One region of the Salinivibrio sp. PR932 genome, then DNA from elsewhere that is predicted to be linked to it. Evidence: predicted binding sites of a transcription regulator. Region 1 holds the regulator's gene; the other holds the start of a gene.
What was found. Region 1 encodes PurR, which represses purine synthesis genes. Its sites were predicted from a motif close to TNANGNAAACGTTTNCNTNA; they were not measured.
Positions count from the first base shown of each region.

Region 2: BZG84_RS11770 (NupC/NupG family nucleoside CNT transporter) is a predicted target of PurR. The motif match lies at 7,935-7,954, and genes of this name have one in related genera.

Region 1 covers NZ_MUFM01000007.1:47,259-57,669, forward strand. The annotation lists gene punC (purine nucleoside transporter PunC) at 1-219, opposite strand, end outside; gene punR (DNA-binding transcriptional activator PunR) at 326-1,225, shown strand; gene BZG84_RS05060 (CDP-alcohol phosphatidyltransferase family protein) at 1,227-1,853, opposite strand; gene BZG84_RS05065 (ATP-binding cassette domain-containing protein) at 1,846-2,517, opposite strand; gene BZG84_RS05070 (ABC transporter permease) at 2,477-4,186, opposite strand; gene BZG84_RS05075 (ABC transporter substrate-binding protein) at 4,199-5,353, opposite strand; gene lpdA (dihydrolipoyl dehydrogenase) at 5,366-7,501, opposite strand; gene BZG84_RS05085 (TfoX/Sxy family DNA transformation protein) at 7,786-8,379, opposite strand; cyclic di-GMP riboswitch class I at 8,487-8,589, opposite strand; gene purR (HTH-type transcriptional repressor PurR) at 8,770-9,774, opposite strand; gene BZG84_RS05095 (heme ABC transporter ATP-binding protein) at 10,035-10,411, opposite strand, start outside.
Region 2 covers NZ_MUFM01000025.1:9,787-20,197, reverse strand. The annotation lists gene betA (choline dehydrogenase) at 1-1,400, shown strand, start outside; gene BZG84_RS11800 (choline ABC transporter substrate-binding protein) at 1,420-2,379, shown strand; gene choW (choline ABC transporter permease subunit) at 2,434-3,276, shown strand; gene choV (choline ABC transporter ATP-binding protein) at 3,287-4,489, shown strand; gene BZG84_RS11785 (fasciclin domain-containing protein) at 4,617-5,111, opposite strand; gene BZG84_RS11780 (hypothetical protein) at 5,483-5,788, shown strand; gene yjjG (pyrimidine 5'-nucleotidase) at 5,856-6,539, opposite strand; gene BZG84_RS11770 (NupC/NupG family nucleoside CNT transporter) at 6,683-7,906, opposite strand; gene BZG84_RS11765 (BCCT family transporter) at 8,548-10,164, shown strand; gene BZG84_RS11760 (DUF294 nucleotidyltransferase-like domain-containing protein) at 10,342-10,411, shown strand, end outside.

The DNA of each region.
Region 1 (10,411 bases):
CTTACGGCCAACGCGGTCGGACAGCGGACCATAAACCAGTTGACCGCAAGCCATACCAAGCAAAAATATACTTAAGGTTAACCCAATATTTGCGGACGATGTAGCAAAATCGACTTGCATGGCTTCAAAAGCGGGCAGATACATATCAGTGGCTAAAAAGCCCAGCATACTTAACCCTGCTAGCCAGAACAGAGTGATAAACGGCACTTGTTTGTTCATTTTTTATCTCTTGATGCAAAGATTAGTGTAACAAGCAGTTTATGACTAACAATCTATGCTGTGAAACGCTATGATTTGAACATTGCTTTCAAAAAAATTGATTTGAATGTTTTCTTACCAAGATTTTCAAGTGATTGACGTGGTCGCACGGCGAGGAAGCTTTTCCGCGGCGGCCGACGAGTTGCACAAAGTGCCGAGTGCGGTGAGCTACACGGTGCGCCAGATTGAAGACAAACTGGCGGTTACCCTGTTTGAGCGGCTTCATCGTCAGGTTCGGTTGACGGCGGCGGGAGAGTTTTTTGTCTCTCAATCGCGTGAGATGATTAAGAACATGGAAACTATTCGCCAGCAAACACAACGTGTGGCCAATGGTTGGACACAAAGTGTCGCGTTAGCGCTGGACAACGTCGTGCGCGAAGATAGCGTCAATACGCTGGTGCGGGATTTCTACGATGCGTTTCCTGATGTCGAGCTGTTACTAACCATGGAAGTGTTTAACGGCGTATGGGATGCGTTGGCGGATGATAGAGCCGATATTGCGATTGGTGCCACGGCTGCCGTGCCAGTGAGCGGGGCGTTTCGCTATCGGGAAATGGGCACCCTGCGTTGGCGGTTTGTGGTGAGCCCCTCGCATCCACTCGTCCAGTGTGCCCAGCCACTGGCTAATGATCAGCTCGCGCCGTATCCAGCTATCTGTTTGGAAGACACCTCGCGCCGCTTACCGCGCCGTACCACTTGGCTATTGGATAATCAGCGCCGCCTCACGGTACCGAATTGGCACAGTGCCATGCAATGTTTTAAGGCAGGGTTAGGCATTGGTGTGATGCCTTCACACATGGCAGAAGATGCGATTGCGAGAGGAGAGCTGGTGGAGCTTGCGCTTGAAGAGCCGCTATTAAGTAGTCCGTGCTGCATTGCATGGCGCTCGGATAAAGAATCACCACCGGTGCGCTGGCTGCTAGATTACTTAGGCGATAAAGAGCAGCTGCAGCACCAGTGGCTATAAGCTAGGAGGAGGGCGTATCGAGCGTACGCAACGTTTGGTACCCCGCCCAGACTCGTGTTGCTGCGGTAATTAAACAGGCTGCGCCAAAGATGCCGGCAATCCACGCCATGTATGTTGGGAAAAGGCACATTAACACAAAACTCGCGATGGTCTCCGTTCCTTCGGTGATCCCGCCGATGTAATACATCGACTTATTGGCGTAAACCGGGTTATCAATCTGGTGTTTGCTGGCCATAATTGCAAACGCTAAAAAACTTGCGCCAGTCCCCATAAAGCAAAACAGCAAAAAACTGGCGGCGATGGCGTTATTGGCCGGATCGGCTAGGGCAAAGCCAAAAGGAATGGCCGCGTAGAAGATAAAATCGAGGGTAATATCTAAAAAGCCCCCCGCGTCCGTGAGCCCTTGCTCGCGGGCGAGCGCACCATCAAGGCCATCAAAAAGTCGGTTGATGATAATAAACACAAGCGCCAGCCAATACATTTGCAGCGCGAGAGCGGGCACGGCCAGCAAGCCAATCAAAAAGCCTGAGAGCGTGACGGTATCGGGTTTTAGCTCCCATTTTGTAAGCCGCACCGCTGCCTGCTTCAATGGCCAGCGGATCACCGTGATGGCGTAACGATCAAGCATTTTGCATCTCCTCTTGCGGTGCGGAGTCAGTCGGGCGAGCCGGCCAATTTAAACAGCGGCTCTGATCCGCAATATCCTCGGCATCATGCGTCACAATCAACGCAGGAATGTTTCGCTGCGCAATTTGCTCAAACACAAAGGCCCGAAAATCCCGTCGTAGCGGCTTATCCAGCTTACTAAAGGGTTCATCAAGCAAGATAGCATCGGGCGCGGCGAGTAATGCACGCAACACACTGATCCGCGCGCGCTGCCCGCCGGAGAGCTGGCTGGGGGCATAATCGGCAAACTCCGCTAAATTGACAGACCCTAATGTTGCGATAGCTTGATCACGTTTTTGTACTTTGTTCATCGAGGATGGCAACGCAAACGCCAAGTTTTGCCACACATTTAAATGTGGAAACAGTAAATCATCTTGAAACAGAATCCCGATACGGCGCTGCTCCGGCGGCAAGTGATCAAAGGGTTCACCATTTAAGGTTAGTTGGCCGCTGTAATGCATGGGCGGTTGAATGTGTCCTGCCAATACGCTCAGCAGGCTCGATTTTCCGCAGCCACTGGGACCCATTACGGTGAGTATTTCTCCCGGGGCGACCGAGAATGACAAATCACGCACCAAGCATTGATCAGGCGCGTTTATGGTGAGTTGGTTGACACACAGTGTCATGGTGTTCAGCTCCTGAGATAGTTGGTGTTGATGTAGGTAAAAGACGGCGTTCAGCCACGCGGCTCAGCACAGTGGCTAAGGCGAAAACAATGAGAGGAAGCATCGCTTGCATCAGCCCATACAGGCCACTGATACGGCGATCGAGGCCGCTCGATAAGCTAACCGCCTCTGTGGTCAGGGTATTAATGCGTCCCGCGCCCAGCAATTGTGTGGGTAGGTATTGTGCCAAACTGACACTCGCGCCGACCGCCCACGCCAAAATAATGGCGGGCAAAAGGAGTGGCAGTTTCACTCGCCACCATGCAAGCGTGGCGCTGACACCGAGGCTTCTGGCGGTTTGCATAAGACGCATATCAAATTGCTGCCACGGCCCATCGAGTGCGAGGTACACATAAGGAAACGCGAAAAAAATGTGAGCCCAAAGGGTTGCCGGCACGTGCCACTGGCCGGGAAGGCTATACACCGCCACCTGAATACCGAACAAGATAGAGAGTTGAGGAACCAATAATGGAATAGCGATGATCGCTCTCGGCACTGAGCGTTGCTGATTGACTGACCGTTCCAGACATCCGATGGCAAATAGCAAGGCGACACTGGCGCTGATCACCGCCAGAACAATACTGTTCCCCGCCAATGACCACACATAGCTAAGCTCTTGCTCCCAAAACCGTAAGCTATATCGGCTGGGTAGCCAATCGGGAAATGACCAGCGCAGCGCGAATGACCACATCAGCAACACAGGCATAATTGCAAGGGGAGTGATAAACACCGGCCACCAGAGTGATTTGCCGGGTAACCATGCGTGGCGGCGGCCCGTGTATTGCCAGCGATTGAGACATTGGCAACCAAGCCACGCCAAAAAGCGAAATAGCAATAAGGCTAAGCCACACAGAACAAATAACAGCAGGGCACCGGCTGATGCTCTGGGAAATAGTGCTAAATCCGGGTCATTAAACCACTGCCATACCAATACCGCATAGGTAGGCGGCGTATTCGGCCCAAGGATCATCGCCACATCAACCACTGACAGGCTGTAGGCGATGACGGCAAAAATCGGGAAACGCATTTTGGCCAGCCAAAGCGGAAGAATGACTTTTAACCAGGTTGCGGTGCGGTTATACCCGAGACTGGTTGATACCATCGTCAGTCTAGACACATCAATTTGACGCAGCACCGATAGACTCATCAATAGTAAAAACGGAGTTTCTTTTAGCGTCAGCGCCAAGGTGAGCCCAATAACATAAGGGTCTTGTACCAGCGCCCAAGTCACGGGTTGATCGCCGAGAAGGGGAGTTAACAGGCGAAATAGCCAACCCGACGGGGATAGCAGCAAAACCAGACCAATCGCAAACGCGACGTGTGGTAATGCCAGTAGCGCAGGCAAGCGTGCACTGATCTTTTGCCAAATAGGCGTGTGCCAAGTAGCCTGTAAAATCATAAAGCTAAGTGCCACCGCGAGCAGGCTACTGCCTAACCCCGAGATGAGCGTTAGCTGAATAGATTGTGATAGCCCCGGCCATGCCATGACAGCTTGCCAGCCGCTAAAGTTAGCCTCTGTCAGCCCTAGTGTGGGTAAGAATGCAAAGGCGGTCGCGAATAAGCCGCCCACCCCTGGCAACAAGGGTAGGCAGCACACCGTTAGGGTAATGGCAAACAGCAAACGTGCCATATCAACCTCTTTCTATTGGCCGTAGCGTTTCAGCCAAGCGCGCTCAAGCGCGGTTTGCCAGCTTGGGTGTGGCTCGGGTTGGGTGTTAAAGCGGCTAACTTCGGCGGTGTCAGGCAGCTTCACGACGGGTGGATCGCCCCATACTTGGGTATCGGCTTTGCGCAGCTGTGCCTTTTCGCTCATTAAGAAGTTGATGGCGACCATGGCACCGGCTTTGGCATTGGCGTTGTATGGAATCGCCATAAAGTGAATGTTAGACAGCGCGCCTTGGTCAAAGGCAAACGCACGCGCTGATGGGGCAAGTTTTCCAGAGGCCACCGCCGCTTTTGCTGCATTGGGGTTAAACGCTATCGCGACGAGAAGCTCACCATCGTCCAACAATTGGATAGTTTCAGCACTACCCGATGGGAACTGCGCGCCTTCGCGCCAAGAGACTTGGTGCAGTTGGTCGAGATAGCGCCACAATGGTGCGGTCACGGCGTCAAAATCCACCTCATCAACCGGCAAGTAAAGTGCCTCGCGGCTGTCCGTGAGCTCGAGTAACGCCGCTTTCAGAAAACTGGTGCCGTGAAACTCAGGGGGTTTGGGGTAACTAATACGGCCAGGGAATGCTTTAGCCAAACTTAACAGTTCGGCGAAAGAGCGAGGTGGGTTGGCCAAGGTTTTCTGATCATGGATAAACACCAGCTGTCCCACCCCCCAGGGTGCTTCGAGGCCGTCTGTAGGCTCCGTGAAGTCTTCTTCAACCGGTAAGCTTTTATCGACAATTTGCCAATTGGGGAGCGTGCTGACAAAAGGGCCGTACAGCAAATCATTTTCCTTCATCGATTTGAAGTTTTCGCCGTTAATCCAAACCATATCGACACTGCCGCCGCTATCCTTACCGGCGGTCTTTTCGGCAAGCAGGCGATTGACGGTTTCAGCGATATCCGCCACTTTGACATGTTTCAGGGTGACACCGTAATCGCGTTGTAACTCGCGGCTTGCCCAGCGCAGGTAAGCATTGATCTCTTGATTGCCGCCCCATGCGTTAAAGTAAACAGTTTGACCTTTGGCTTGTTGCTCAATACTTTCCCAACTGTTGTTTTCCGCGCTTGCAGAGGCAGTAAAACTGGCAGTACTCGCAATTGCCAATGTTAACGCCGCTATCCAGTGTTTCATTGTCATCTTCCTTTTCAATTAGTGACGCATCCAACGATGATATTTTTCGACCCAGTTAAGCAGCTTCTCGGGTGCATGGGCTTGTTTCCACATTCCAGCGGTATACTTCACCGCTTCACTCATGGTTGGATACGGATGGACGGTGCCCAAAATTTTATTCAGTCCTAACCCGTGCCGCATGGCGAGAGTAAATTCTGCGAGCAAGTCGCCTGCATGCTCGCCAACAATAGTCACCCCCAGAATGGTATCTTTTCCTTTCGGTGTCAGTACCTTAATAAAACCGTGGTCATTTCCATCAGCGATCGCGCGATCCAGATCATCAATGCCGTAATAGGTCACTTCCACCTCTTGCTGATTGGCTTTGGCTTCTTTTTCATTGATGCCCACACGCGCGACTTCTGGCGATGTATAGGTCGCGGAAGGCATTACTGAATAGTCAGCACGAAAGCGTTTAAATTGCCCGAATAGTGCATTCACGGCGGCATACCACGCTTGGTGGGCACTGGCGTGGGTGAGCTGAAACGGCCCCGCTACATCACCTACCGCATAGATATTCGGATAGACGGTTTGCAGATACTCGTTGATTTGAATAGTGCCACGCTCGGTCACTGGAATATCGAGCTTTTCGAGACCAAATCCTTTGGTGTTGGCACTGCGCCCTAACGCGACTAGCACCGCATCAAATGAGACAGACTTCTCACCGTCAGGGCCATCGAGTAACGCGATTTGCTCATTATCACTGTGTTCAAATGCTTTGACTTTGTGCTGTGTTAAAACCGTGACACCGTCACGCTCTAACGCCTGCTCAACTAGCTGTGCGGCATCTTTGTCTTCACGGCTAAGAAGTTGGTCAGCCATTTCCGCGAGCGTCACTTGGCTGCCTAAGCATGAAAAGCTTTGCGCCAATTCCGCGCCAATGGGGCCACCGCCTAAAACCAACAACCGTGGTGGCAGCTCAGCCAGAGACCAAATCGTATCCGAGGTGTAATGCGTGACCTCAGCCAAACCGGGAATCGGGGGCAGCATGGGGCGTGCGCCTGTGGCAATCACGATGTTGCGAGTGGTCAGTCGCTCGCCGTTCACCTCAACTTCCCATGGCGAAACGATGTGCGCTTCACCTTGCACACACTCCACGCCGAGTTTGGTGTAACGCTCGACCGAATCGTGAGGCTCAATGTGGGTTATAACCTGTTTAACCCGTGCCATCACGGCCGAAAAATCAACAGCTGGCGTTTGGGTATGAATGCCAAACGTTTTGGCCTTGCCAATTTCTCGCATGGTTTTTGCCGCGCGTATTAGCGCTTTTGAGGGAACACATCCGGTGTTTAGGCAGTCTCCTCCCATCGAACCTTTTTCAACCAGCGTGACTTTTGCTTTTACCACTGCAGCGATATAACTCGATACCAAGCCGCCTGCACCGGCACCAATCACTACCATATTGCGGTCAAACTGTTGGGGTTTGTTCCAACCTTGATAGCGTTTACGACGCGTGATCCAAGCCATGACCCACTTTGCCAGTAGTGGGAAGACACCCAGTAAGGCGAGAGAGCCAAGCACCGACGGAGACACCACATCGCCGAGTGCGTCGATTTGGGCCAGTTGGGTCCCTGCATTCACGTATACCGCGGTGCCTGGCAGCATCCCTAACTGGCTAACCCAATAGAAGGTGCGGGTTTTGAACGAGGTTAGTCCCATCACCAAGTTAATCAGAAAAAACGGGAAAATCGGGATCAGGCGGAGGGTCAACAGATACAAGCGACCGTCTTTCTCTATGCCGCGATTAATGGTGTCGAGCTTACTGCCAAATTTAGCTTGGACCCAGTCACGTAGCATAAAACGGCTGACCAAGAAGGCGAGGGTAGCGCCAATCGAGCTGGCAAAGGAGACCAACACTAATGCCCACCAAAAGCCAAAGAGTGCCGCGCCCAATAGACTGGCCACTGCCGCACCCGGTAAGGACAGGGCGGTCATCACCACATAGCCGACAAAAAACACCAGGCTTGCGATGGTCGCGTTTTCGATAATGTAATCATTCAATGCCACTTGTTGTGCTTTGGCGTTTTCAAGCGTGAGCCACTGGCTGAGATCTAAACTGAACCAAAGTGTTACAAGCGCCACCACCACTAAACCAAGCAATATCTTTTTTACTGGCATACTGTGTCTCGTCCGATAGTAAATGGGTCCCAGTTATTACTTTAGGTACTGTAGCTGAATTAACTGGCTGATTTGTCGGTTACATTGAGGAACTGTGTCCTTAATCGTACCTTTAACCAGACCCGACCGATCGCAAGAAACTTTCGCTATTAGTCAGAAATTAGTTTGAATGATGATTTATTGAGCGTTTAGCTCGTTCAGAAAAAGCGACACCGCCATAAAGGCGGTGTTGGACGCGAACATTGCTCACAAAAAAGGTAGAGAGGTATGGGGGTTGTGAGGAATTAATTTTCTAAATGTTGTAATAATTCTTGGCGACGTTGGGGTGGAACCACAGACCAATGCTTGCCAGTAATCGCACCTTCTAGTGACCACAGTAACTCCAAGCTTAGCTCTTTTTCATGCGCAGAAAGGAGCGCTTTATAGGCATTGACGGCACCTTGTTGCTGTAAGCTTTCAGGCGTCTCAATACCTGCTTTTTTCAGCATGCGCTCGGTCGCGAGCCGTAAATTAGGCAAGTCTTTTAAACGAGACGGTGCGGCTTGTTTTTTCAAAGTACGATCGCGTGTCGCGACATCCAGCGCTTCTTTGGCTTCAGTGAGCAGTTTATCTTGGTCATCCCACCAGTATTCAGGAATCGCAAAATATTTCGTCACAACGGGAAAGCCCCGCTTTTTATACACGTAGGGTGATAAGCCTTGTTTTTTTAATAGTGCTTCGTTTTCTTTTCCAGCACGTAAATGGAGAGTGTTGTTAACGACAAGTGCGAACATGGTGTCTTCACAAAAGATACCAAACCCACCAAACATTGAACGGGACTTTATACTGCCCAATTTGGCAAATAACTTCATTGCGTTCTTTAAAGCTGGTTTATCCATTTGATTAAAATCTCGATGAATTACTAATGCCTAAAAAAGACGTCATAATGTAACAAGGCAAGATCGCAGAATTGTCAACGAGCCATCAAATTTGTCAGCTTTGATATGTTGGCAACCCCGCTACCGTTGATATTTTGACATCATGTCAAATTACCATTAGGCCGGAGGCTTTGCGTCCCATGCTTTCGCCATGGTTTGCCTTGTTCAATCGCTATTAAGCATATAATAATTAGACACCGATGTCGTCCTCTCCTATTACGCAAAGTGTGATCTTGGTTCAGGGTGGGTGTAATTGATGAACTAGAGTAAAAGCACTATAGGAAGAGTAGTCGCGTAAAAAAGCACCGCCAAGGCATTGACGGTGCTCTTCATAAAAATTTCGTTAAAACATTAAGATAGTGTTTTAACTGACTGTCGACTCACTAGTGCAGGTTGCATTTCGAACACTTGCTGTTGAGTCTCGTTGTTGGCAATTCGCGCGAGCAAGAGCTTGACGGCCGTTTTGCCTAGGCGGCGTTTGGGCTGGTGAATAGTTGTCAATGGTGGCGAGAAATACTCGGTGAGATCAATATTATCGTAACCAATCACCGATATATCATCTGGCACTTTCAAGCCGTGCTCGTTAAATGTACTAATGGCCGCTAATGCCATAATGTCATTAAAACAAAACACAGCGGTCGGGCGGTCTGACATTGTCGCTAATTGCTTCGCTGCAATTTGCGCTTGATCGGCTTCAAAATCTGCCTCAATCAACCAATTTTCATTTACTGGAATGTTGGCTTCTTTTAACGCGCGGAAATAACCGTTTAAGCGATGCTTACAGGTATTTTTATCCATTTGGCCAGAAATGCAGCCAATCCTAGTATGACCATTATCAATAAAGTGTTTGGTAGCAAGGTAACCGCCCAATTCAGCGTTATCTTCTATACGGTCTGTATCGATATGATGACTGCCCCAATCCATCACGACCATAGGCAGATCGCGTTTTTTTTCTAATAACAGCATCAAATCTTCGTTGAGGTCAGAGCACACCACAATGAGTCCGTCGACGCGTTTTTCAGACAACATACGCAGGTAGTCGCGTTGCTTTTCAAGGTTACCCTCGGTATTGCAGAGAATCAGCGTGTAGCCTTGCTTATAGCAATAGTCTTCCACACCGTGAACCAGTTCGGCGAAAAAGGGGTTGGTGGATTTAGTCACCAACATACCCAGTGTACGTGTTGTATTGCACTTCAAGCTTCGCGCCACAGCACTTGGGGCGTAGTTCAATTCTTCAACCGCTTGCCATACTTTCTCAGTCGTCTTCTCTGCGACAAAGCGGGTTTTGTTTATCACGTGCGACACCGTCGTGGTCGATACACCGGCGAGACGCGCGACATCTTTAATCGTTGCCATCTTGATTCTTCTTTGTAGTAATGCGTAGGGATCGTTACTCGCGACCTTACAGAAAAACGCCGCTGTTTCTCAGCGGCGATGTCTTTCACAATCCCGGCACATCAGACGGTTGCGAAGGTAACGAATCCGATTTCATCCATTCTCATAGCTAATCGGTTGCGCTCTCAGTTTACTTAGGTTGGCGCACACTCGCAATTGGTCTGATCAGCGAAAACGGACCAACAGGCGGTTTTGTGAGCCAGCTATGATGTATTTGTCAATTAAGACACGATCAGTGGGCAGTTATGCTCTGGGTGCGTCAATACGGTCAGCGGGTATTGGTAGATGTCTGCCACTCTATCACTACTAAAACACTGCCACGGATCGCCGGATAGGACGATTCGACCTGCTTTCAGAAAATGCAGTTGATCGGCGTATTGCGCCGCCAAATTCAGGTCGTGCAACACTACGAGTACTGTCATTCCTTGGTCAGCGAGTGCTCGACAGCGCTTTAGGGTGTAATGTTGATGGGTAATATCTAAGGCCGAAGTGGGTTCATCCAGCATCAGAATCGCTTGATCCGGTGCGGTTTGTGCCAGCTGTAATGACACGCGCGCCATGTGTACGCGTTGTTTTTCACCGCCAGACAAAATCGGAT
Region 2 (10,411 bases), on a different contig from region 1:
AGCACGGTGCCAATGGCTGGGATTACGCTAGCTGCTTGCCTTACTTCAAACGTGCAGAAAGCTGGTCAGGCGGTGAAGATACTTACCGTGGTGGTCAGGGCCCTGTCGGTACGTGTAACGGCAACGACATGAAACTCAACCCGCTTTATCAAGCATTTATTGATGCGGGTGTCGAAGCAGGCTATCCAGAAACCAAAGATTACAACGGTTATCAGCAAGAAGGCTTTGGGCCGATGCATATGACGGTTGATAAGGGTGTGCGCGCTTCAACGTCAAATGCCTACCTACGTCGCGCGCTGAAGCGCAGCAATCTGACCTTGAAAAAGGGTGTTGTGACTCGTCGTGTCTTGCTGGAAGGCAAACGTGCGGTAGGTGTGGAATTTGAAAAAGGCGGCAAAATTGAACGCGTGATGGCAGACAAAGAAGTCATTTCCAGCGCGGGATCAGTGGGCTCACCGCAACTGCTGCAACTTTCAGGTATTGGCGCACGTGACGTACTGGAAAATGCCGGTGTTGACGTCAAGCATGAGTTGCCGGGTGTGGGTGAAAACCTGCAAGACCACCTCGAAGTTTACTTCCAGTTCCATTGTAAAGCGCCGATTACGCTCAACAGCAAGCTGGGGTTAATTAGCAAGGGAATGATCGGTACTGAGTGGATCTTGACCCGTAAAGGCTTGGGTGCCACCAACCATTTTGAATCATGTGCCTTTATCCGTTCACGCAAAGGGTTGAAGTGGCCAAATATCCAGTACCACTTTTTACCTGCAGCGATGCGTTACGACGGTAAAGCGGCGTTTGATGGGCATGGTTTTCAAGTCCATGTGGGCCCAAACAAGCCTGAAAGCCGCGGCCATGTGCGTATCAAGTCAGCGGATCCGCAAGATAAACCGTCGATCCTGTTTAATTACATTACTACCGAACAAGATCGCCAAGACTGGCGCGACACCATTCGTTTGACCCGTGAAATCATGGATCAAAGTGCTATGGATCCCTTCCGTGGTGAAGAGATTCAACCGGGTCGTGATGTCACCACAGACGAAGCGATTGATCGTTGGGTGAAAGAGAACGTGGAAAGTGCGTATCACCCATCGTGTACCTGCAAAATGGGTGCAGACAACGATTCGATGGCGGTACTCGATGAGCAGTGCCGTGTTCGAGGGATTCAAGGTTTGCGCGTGGTGGATTCATCGATTTTCCCCACCATTCCAAATGGCAACTTGAATGCCCCAACCATCATGGTAGCGGAGCGCGCCGCTGACATGATTCTCGACAAGCCACTCTTGCCTGCTGAGCAGGTGCCAGTATGGATTGCGGCTGAGTGGCAGCAGAAGCAACGCAATCAGAACGCGCAAAGTGAGAAAGCCACCGAAGGTGCGCCTTCACTGGAAACTAATCAGTAAGCATTACAAGGAATCCAAGATGTCAATGAACAAACGTAAGACCACCAAAACCCTGATGACCGCGGTTGGCCTGAGCTCTATGGTGGCGTTTAGCGCTGCTGCCAACCAATGTGAGACGGTACGTTTCTCGGATATCGGTTGGACGGACGTGACCTCAACCACAGCCATCACCACAGAAGTGCTAAAAGGCATGGGCTACAAAACAGAGACAGACTTGCTGTCACTGCCTGTAACTTTTTCATCTCTGGCGTCGGGCGACATCGACGTATTCCTCGGTAACTGGATGCCAACCCAAACGGGCGATATTAAAAAATATCTAGATGAAGGCTCGATCGATAGTGTTCGTGCCAACCTGACTGGCGCTAAATACACGCTTGCCGTACCTAAGTACGTCTACGAAGCAGGCGTGACCAGTGTTGCAGATATCGCGGAATACGCTGACAAATTCGACTCACGCATTTATGGCATCGAGCCTGGTAACGACGGTAACCGTCAAATCCAAAAAATGATTGATACTAATGATTTCAATCTGGGAGATTTCCGCCTGATCGAATCAAGCGAAGCGGGCATGGTGTCACAGGTTTCGCGTGCCGTTCGCCGCGACAAATGGGTTGCTTTCCTAGGTTGGGCCCCACACCCAATGAATAGCAACTTTGATATGAAGTATCTGTCTGGTGCAGATGACTACTTCGGCCCTAACTACGGCGGTGCCACGGTTCATACCAATGTTCGTAGTGGCTATGTCGAGCAATGTTCGAATGTGGGTCAAATGCTCGAGCAGCTTGAGTTTAGCCTCAAGATGGAAAACGAAATGATGGGCAAAATCCTGAATGACGGCGAGAAACCAGAGATTGCAGCGCGCGAATGGCTACGTAACAACCCAAGTGTGTTGAACAAGTGGCTAGATGGTATCACCACACTAGACGGTAAAAATGCCGTAGAAGCTGTGACTGAATATCTTAAAAAGACTGAAGCGTAACAAAAAAGTGTAGAAGGAGAGGGCGGTTTAATCGCCGCCCCCTAAGGTTTTATTGTGAATATTATTACAGATAACAAGATCCCACTCGGTCAATGGATGGAAAATGGCGTTGACTGGTTAACCATGAACGCCGCGGGCTTCTTTGATGCCATCTCGATTGGTTTAGATACCAGCATCATGTTTTTGGTCGACATCTTTAAATGGATGCCACCTGCAATGCCTATCATCATGACAGCTGCGTTAGCGTGGTACCTGCAGCGTCGAATTTCCATCGTGATCTTTGTTGTGAGTGCGCTCTTGTTGATCCTCAACCTGGGCTACTGGCAAGAGATGCTGGAAACCTTTGTTCTGGTGTTTGCCGCGACAACGATTTCCGTATTAATTGGCATACCGCTTGGGATAATGGCTGCTCACCGGCCCTTAGCGTATACCATCATGCGTCCACTCTTGGACTTAATGCAGACGGTACCGCCTTTTGTATATTTGATTCCAACGCTGGTTCTGTTCGGCTTAGGGATTGTACCGGGACTGATTTCCACCATCATCTTTGCGATTGCGGCACCGATTCGTTTGACCTATCTCGGCATTACACGTGTGCCAGAGGAGTTGGTGGAAGCTGGCCGTGCATTTGGCGCCAACCGCATGAAGCTTTTGTTTAAAGTGGAATTGCCCGCGGCACTGCCAAGCATTATGACGGGTGTGACGCAATGTATTATGTTGTCACTGTCGATGGTAGTTATCGCCGCACTAGTGGGGGCTGACGGCCTCGGTAAGCCAGTGGTTCGCGCACTAAACACTGTCAACATTTCTCAAGGTTTTGAAGCGGGTCTGGCGATTGTATTGGTAGCCATCATTCTTGACCGCCTGTGTAAAGCACCAAACCAAGGCAACGAATAAGGGGGATACCATGGACGCAATCGCAATTAAAAATCTTGATGTTGTTTTCGGTGACAACGTACAACCAGCACTCGACCTGCTCGACAAAGGCTTAACGCGATCAGAGATCATCGATCAAACTGGTCAAGTCGTGGGTGTGGACAATGTGTCACTTAATGTAAAAGAAGGTGAGATTTGCGTATTGATGGGCTTATCTGGCTCAGGTAAATCGAGCTTGTTACGGGCGGTGAATGGCCTTAACCCGATTAGCCGTGGCAGCCTTGAGGTGCGCGATGGTGACCAAATGGTGGATATGGCGAGTGTGGATGCACAAACGCTGCGTCATCTGCGTACCAACCGTGCCTCAATGGTATTCCAAAAATTCGCTCTGATGCCTTGGTTAACTGTGGTGGATAACGTTGCCTTCGGTCTAGAAATGAAAGGCATCAGTAAAAAAGAACGCCGTAAGCAAGCATTAGAAAAACTTGAAATGGTGGGATTGGCGGATTGGGCCTATCAGTATCCACATGAACTGTCTGGCGGTATGCAGCAGCGTGTTGGCTTGGCCCGTGCTTTTGCGATGGACAGTGACATTCTACTGATGGATGAACCGTTTTCCGCACTGGATCCCTTGATCCGTGCTCAGCTACAAGACGAGCTACTGGAGCTGCAGAAAAAACTCAACAAAACGATTTTGTTTGTGAGCCACGATCTGGACGAGGCACTGAAAATTGGTAACAACATTGCCATCATGGAGTCCGGTCAGCTTATTCAGCACGGTAAGCCTGAAGACATTGTTCTGCGCCCGGAAACGGACTATGTTCGCGACTTTGTGGCACACACTAATCCATTGAACGTACTGAAAGGTCGCTCAATGATGAAAGATATCGACACCATGCCGCACGTTGAAAACCGTTGGAAGGTGTGCGATCAGCGTGATATCTGGGTGACAGTAGAGCCTCAGGGAGCATTGTCGGCCATGGCGGGCACACAGCATTTGCGTGTGGCTGAATGGAAAAAAGACATGGAAAACTTATCACAAGTAAGCTCGGATACCATTGTAATGGCATCGCCTGATATCGAAATGCGTGATGCGATTGAAATCCGCTATCACACCAACAAACCCGTGCTACTGGTAGAAAATGGCAAATTGGTTGGCACGCTTTCCGATCACGATTTCTACCATGCCTTGCTCGGCAAGTATCAGCAGTCGTGCGATAGCCAAGCGGCTTGACTCACGTCAGCGAATAAATCCTAACCAACGACAAAGCCTGCTCATGGAGCAGGCTTTTTTGTCACTGACGACTGACCGCACAGGTCAAATCACTATCTGTACAATCGTAGGCTCAGTAGCGTGGTCGCTAAGGCATGATCACGGTATCAATCACATGAATGACACCGTTTGACGTCATAATATCGGCTTTGGTTACAGTCGCGTTATCGACTTTAACTTTGCCATAAGAGGTCTTAATCATAATGTCACGGCCTTGTACCGTGGTGGCGGACGACATACCCATCACTTGTTCCGCGGTTACCTTACCCGGCACGACATGATAGGTGAGGATATCGACAAGCTTATCCTTGTTTTCGGGCTTGAGAAGCATGTCCACCGTCCCTTCTGGCAGTTTAGCGAATGCTGCGTTGGTGGGCGCAAAGACGGTAAATGGCCCTTCTCCTTTGAGGGTATCCACTAACCCTGCAGCTTTGACTGCGGCCACAAGGGTAGAAAAGTCATCATTTTTTGCGGCTGTGTCCACAATATCGTGGCCGCCTTTGTGGTGCGCAGCCATCGCGCTTCCCATTCCTAGAATCAAGGCGGCAGTCACCGCAAATTTCGTGAAGGTACGTTTTAGCATGTTGCTCTCCTTTTCATCGATTAGTCATTCCTCACCAAACCATCATCAACAATGACAGTGAGTGACTGCTCAGGAATGTCATGGCTCTTGGCAAAACGAGTGAAACGGCAAAGAGGATCACTTTTGGTAGGCAAGGAGAGGCACACATCTATGATCTTTTACGCCTGATTGATCGTGAAATCACGTGCAATTTTTCGAACAAGTCATTCGCATAAACGTGATTGTGAGCACACTTTTATCGGCGTACCTTCTCTCTCGTCCCGCGACGAAAGGTCGCAAAGAAAATCTTCAAATAGAGACATTGTGGTGACAATTGGTCACCGAGATTGGCGTTTAATAACAATCAATCGACAACGAGAGAGGAAACAATCATGAAAAAATTAGCAGCTATTTTTGCACTGACACTCGCATCAACCTCAGTAATGGCGAGCGGTCTTAACCTTGACGTACAACCTGCAGAAGGCGGTGCTTGGGTATCAGTGACTGAACAAGGTCAAGCCGTTAAAGGCGCGAAAGTGACCAGCTCAAAAAGCATGGACAGCAAAGTGACTGACGAATCAGGTCGTGTATTCATTTACAGCCAAGACCAAAACAGTGGTTCAGTGACTTATGTTGCAAATACCGACCAAGGCCAACAAGCAGAAAAAGCCGCTTTTGTTGCCGGTGACCGCAGCTAATTTGCCCCATTAGGCAAAGACATCGTTGGAAAGCAAAAAAGAGAGCATTGGCTCTCTTTTTTTATGATTAGGCGTTGTCAGGCATGAGCCACGCTTGGAGCGCATGCAGTGAGTCCACTTGGTGGGTGGGCGTCACGCCTTCTGGCAGGGGCTTTTTGTTGCGATTCAACCAGCATGTGTCTATTCCTGCGCGCATGCCACCGAGGACATCGGCCATTGGGTTATCGCCGACCATAAGGATTTGAGACTTAGGAGGATGGCCCATCTTTGCAAAAGCATGCTCGAAGATGCGTGGGTCAGGTTTGGCAAAACCGACTTGCTCGGATACCACGAGAGTAGAAATGGCTGGCTTGAACCCTGTTTTTTCTAAACGGACATCCTGTAACGCGGTAAAGCCATTGGTGATAATACCAATGTGTGCGTGTGGACGAATCGCGTTTAGCAATGCTTCTGCGCCTGGGAGTGGCTCACAGATTTCGGCCATGGCATCCAAAAAGTGCTGATTTAGCGTTGTCGGTGCCACTCTAAGCCGCTTTCCCCAATGGGTAAAGCGTTTGGTTTGCAGTGTGTGTGCGTCTATCTCGCCATTTTGATATTGCACCCACAAAGGTTTGTTTAGTTCTGAATATTCGGCAAAGGCGTGTTGGTCGAAATCGACATCATAGTGTGAAAACATGCGTTGCAGTCCTGCAAACGCATCAAAGTGAAACAGTGTTTCATCTGCATCAAAAAGAATCCAAGGATACCGCATGGTGACTACATCTCTTTACGTTAAGTAAATGAAGTGTAACAGATGAAGCCCGTTCTCTTCGAGGCTTTTTTGTGCACTCACCGTCCTTGGTGAGAAACACTGAACCGTCAGAATGATGGTAAAACGATCTAGCGTGATTGAGGTTACAAAGTCAGATACAGCCCTGCTAATGTTGCGCTCATCAGATTTGCTAAGGTGGCGGCAAGAATGGCACGCATTCCTAATTTGGCGATATCACCTCGGCGCTCTGGAACAATACCGCCCAGTCCGCCCATCAACATCGCGATCGAAGTGAGGTTGGCAAAGCCGCACAGAGCAAAGGTAACAATGGCTTGGCTATGGGGAGAAAGTGCACCTTTTAGATTCATAAAATCAGCAAACGCCACAAATTCATTCACCGCAATTTTCTTACCAATCAAGGTACCCGCAGTCATTGCTTCCCCCCACGGAATACCGATGAGCCAAGCAACTGGTGCAAACACATAGCCGAATATCCACTCCAGGCTCAACTGAGGCATATTGATCATAGGACCAAGTTTACCCAACCCGCCGTTAATCAGCGCAATCATGCTGATCACGGCCAGTAAGCTAGCCCCGACTGCCATCGCAATTTGTAATCCACTTAAAGCACCTTGTGTGCCTGCATCGATCAAGTTGACAGGCTTATCGTGGTTATCTTGCTCGGCTTGCGCTTGGGTATGGCTGATAGGCGCTTCGGTCTGCGGGACCATAATCTTTGCCATCATTAGACCGGCTGGTGCGGACATAAAGGCGGCAGCGATCAGGTATTTCATTTCAACACCGAGGCCTGCGTATCCAACCATGGTGCCTCCAGCGACGGAGGCTAACCCGCCGACCATGACTGCAAATAATTCTGAGCGCGTCATTGAGGCGAGAAAAGGGCGCACGACAAGAGGGGCTTCTACCGATCCGACAAAGATATTGGCAGTGGCTGACATCGATTCAGTGCGCGAGGTGCCGAGTACGCGTCGTAGTACGCCACCGATCAGGCGAATAATCCAAGCCATGATCCCTAAATGGTAAAGCACCGCGATCAGAGCGGAGAAAAAGACGATAGTTGGTAAAACGTTGAAAGCAAAGATAAAGCCAAGTTTAAATTTCGCGAGATCACCAAATAGAAACTCAGCACCAATATCGCCAAAGCTAATAATTGCGGACACGGCTTCTGATGCGTTAGCCAGAATGCGCTGACCAAGCGGGACGGAGATAATAAACCCGGCAAAGACGATTTGAATAACGAAAGCGCCACCGACGGTACGCCAGTTGATCGCGCGACGATTTTCTGAAAATCCAATCGCGATAAGAAAGAGGACGCTAATCCCCAAAAGGCCGATGCCAAATTGCATGATGCTTGCTCCGCAAACGTTAAACTGGGATGGAAAACGATTGCGGCGGTATTGTACTTATTTTTCTCAGTGTGACAAGTGTCACGAATAAATCATATTGTTGCATTATTTTGCATTTTTGTGGCTTGGAGGTTATGCGCTCGTAGGCGAGTCGTGCGAGCTCAGAGCGGCTTCACGATAGGTACTTGAACAGACGCATGCTATTCACGATGTCTTTGTGATCCATCAAAAGTTTTGCTGGTGAACATAGGTATTTTTTGTGAGCACTATCAATGAATTCTTTTTATGATACGGCGTATTTCCGCTAAACCTAGAAGAGGAATGTGTATGACACGATCCTTTATAGCTCTGAAATAAAGAGTTCAAATGAGTTCTAGGCCGCGTCTAGTCTGGGATTGAGTGGATATATTGATTAATAGCTGGTTATAAAATCGACATTTGGTTAGTGCCCTAATTAAATCGTTACGCATTTATGTTAGGGTAGTGAGCTGTGTGGATGTTGCGGTTCTTGCTGCTGGTCAACTTTTTTATCCGCGTTTTGCGATGAAAAGGCCAATTGAGCGCACAGGCCACCGACACTCACAGGCTTCCGAACAAACGGACTAAGGAGTTAACTCGTGAGCGATAAAAGCCATGAAGATATGATGAAACCGGACGGGAAAGTTAACCCGATCGATACTGACTACCAGGTCGGTCAGGATAACGTGGCCGTTAAACTTGGCCCGTTTGGTTTTGATATTCACAACCGAGTATTTATGGTCTCGGGGCTGGCCATTATGGCCTTTGTATTTGTCACTTTGGCATTTCAAAACCAAATCGGCCCTGTTTTTGGTGATCTTCGGGGTTGGTTGACCTCGAACCTAGACTGGTTCTTCCTTTCTGCAGGTAATATTTTTGTTATCGCCTGTCTAGTGCTGATTGTGTCACCTTTGGGTCGCGTTCGTCTCGGCGGGACAGAAGCTAAGCCGGATTATAGCTATGCGGGTTGGTTTGCGATGTTGTTTGCCGCCGGTATGGGTATTGGTTTGATGTTCTACGGTGTTTCAGAGCCGTTAACACACTTTCAAACCTCATTGGGCGGTACCGCTGTTGATGCAAACGGTATTCGTACCGACTGGGCACCGTTAGGTGCTGCAGCCGGAGATGCTGAAGCGGCTCGACGCCTAGGTATGTCTGCAACGATTTTCCACTGGGGTCTTCACCCTTGGGCTATCTACGCTGTCTTGGCGCTAGGTCTGGCTCTGTTTGCCTACAACAAAGGTTTGCCTTTGACCATGCGTTCTGTCTTTTACCCGCTCTTTGGCGAGCGTGTATGGGGCTGGACCGGCCACGTGATCGATATTCTTGCGATCATCGCGACCCTCTTCGGCCTTGCAACGTCATTGGGTCTCGGAGCATCACAGGCGTCTGCTGGTCTTCACTATCTGTTTGATACCCCACTGGGTAACACCACTGAGGTGCTGCTTGTCATGGGTATCACCGCGATGGCCATCCTGTCTGTGGTTGCCGGGGTAGATAAAGGGGTGAAACGCCTTTCCGAAGTGAACATGCTGCTTGCGCTGCTACTGCTTATCTTTGTGATTGCAGTGGGTCCAACGCTAGCCATTTTGACCGGTTTCTTTGGTAACCTCGCCGCGTACCTTCAAAACTTGCCTGCGCTGTCTATGCCGTTTGCACGTGAAGATGCCAACTTTACGCAGGGCTGGACTTCGTTCTATTGGGCATGGTGGATTTCATGGTCCCCATTTGTAGGTATGTTTATTGCGCGTGTATCTCGTGGCCGCACAGTGCGTGAGTTTATCACCTGCGTATTGCTGATCCCATCTGCTGCTTGTGTGTTATGGATGACCGCATTCGGTGGCACCGCGATTGGTCAATTTGTAAACGAAGGTTACACCGCAGTTGTTGATGCAGAGCTGTCACTGAAACTGTTTGCGATGTTGGATGATTTGCCGTTGGCATCGATTACCTCATTCATCGGTATCATTCTGGTTATCGTGTTCTTTGTGACCTCGTCTGACTCGGGCTCATTGGTTATCGATACCATTTCTGCAGGCGGTAAAGTGAACGTGCCAGTGCCACAACGTGTTTTCTGGGCGTCTTTCGAGGGTCTAGTTGCGGTGGCGCTTATCCTTGGTGGTGGCTTGGTTGCCCTACAAGCGATGGCGGTTTCAACCGGCTTCCCGTTCACGATTGTACTCTTGGTGGCGACGGCTTCCTTGTTTAAAGGGTTGGCATCAGAGCCGCGCGCTAAGTAACTGTACGTGCTAAGTAACTAACAGTTAGCTATGATGAAAAAGGCAGGCCCTCGGGACTGCCTTTTTTATTACCAACAACTTTGATATGTGATGGGTGAGACAACGCTTTTAGGTTTCATCTATTGTAAATAGTCAACCGCATACCCTTGCACTTTCTCGCAACGCTAGGTGAGCATCATGGAAGCTGAACAAGTTGAAATTGCGACATTTCTTTCCCAATACGCCCCTTTTGAATCGATTCCCGAAG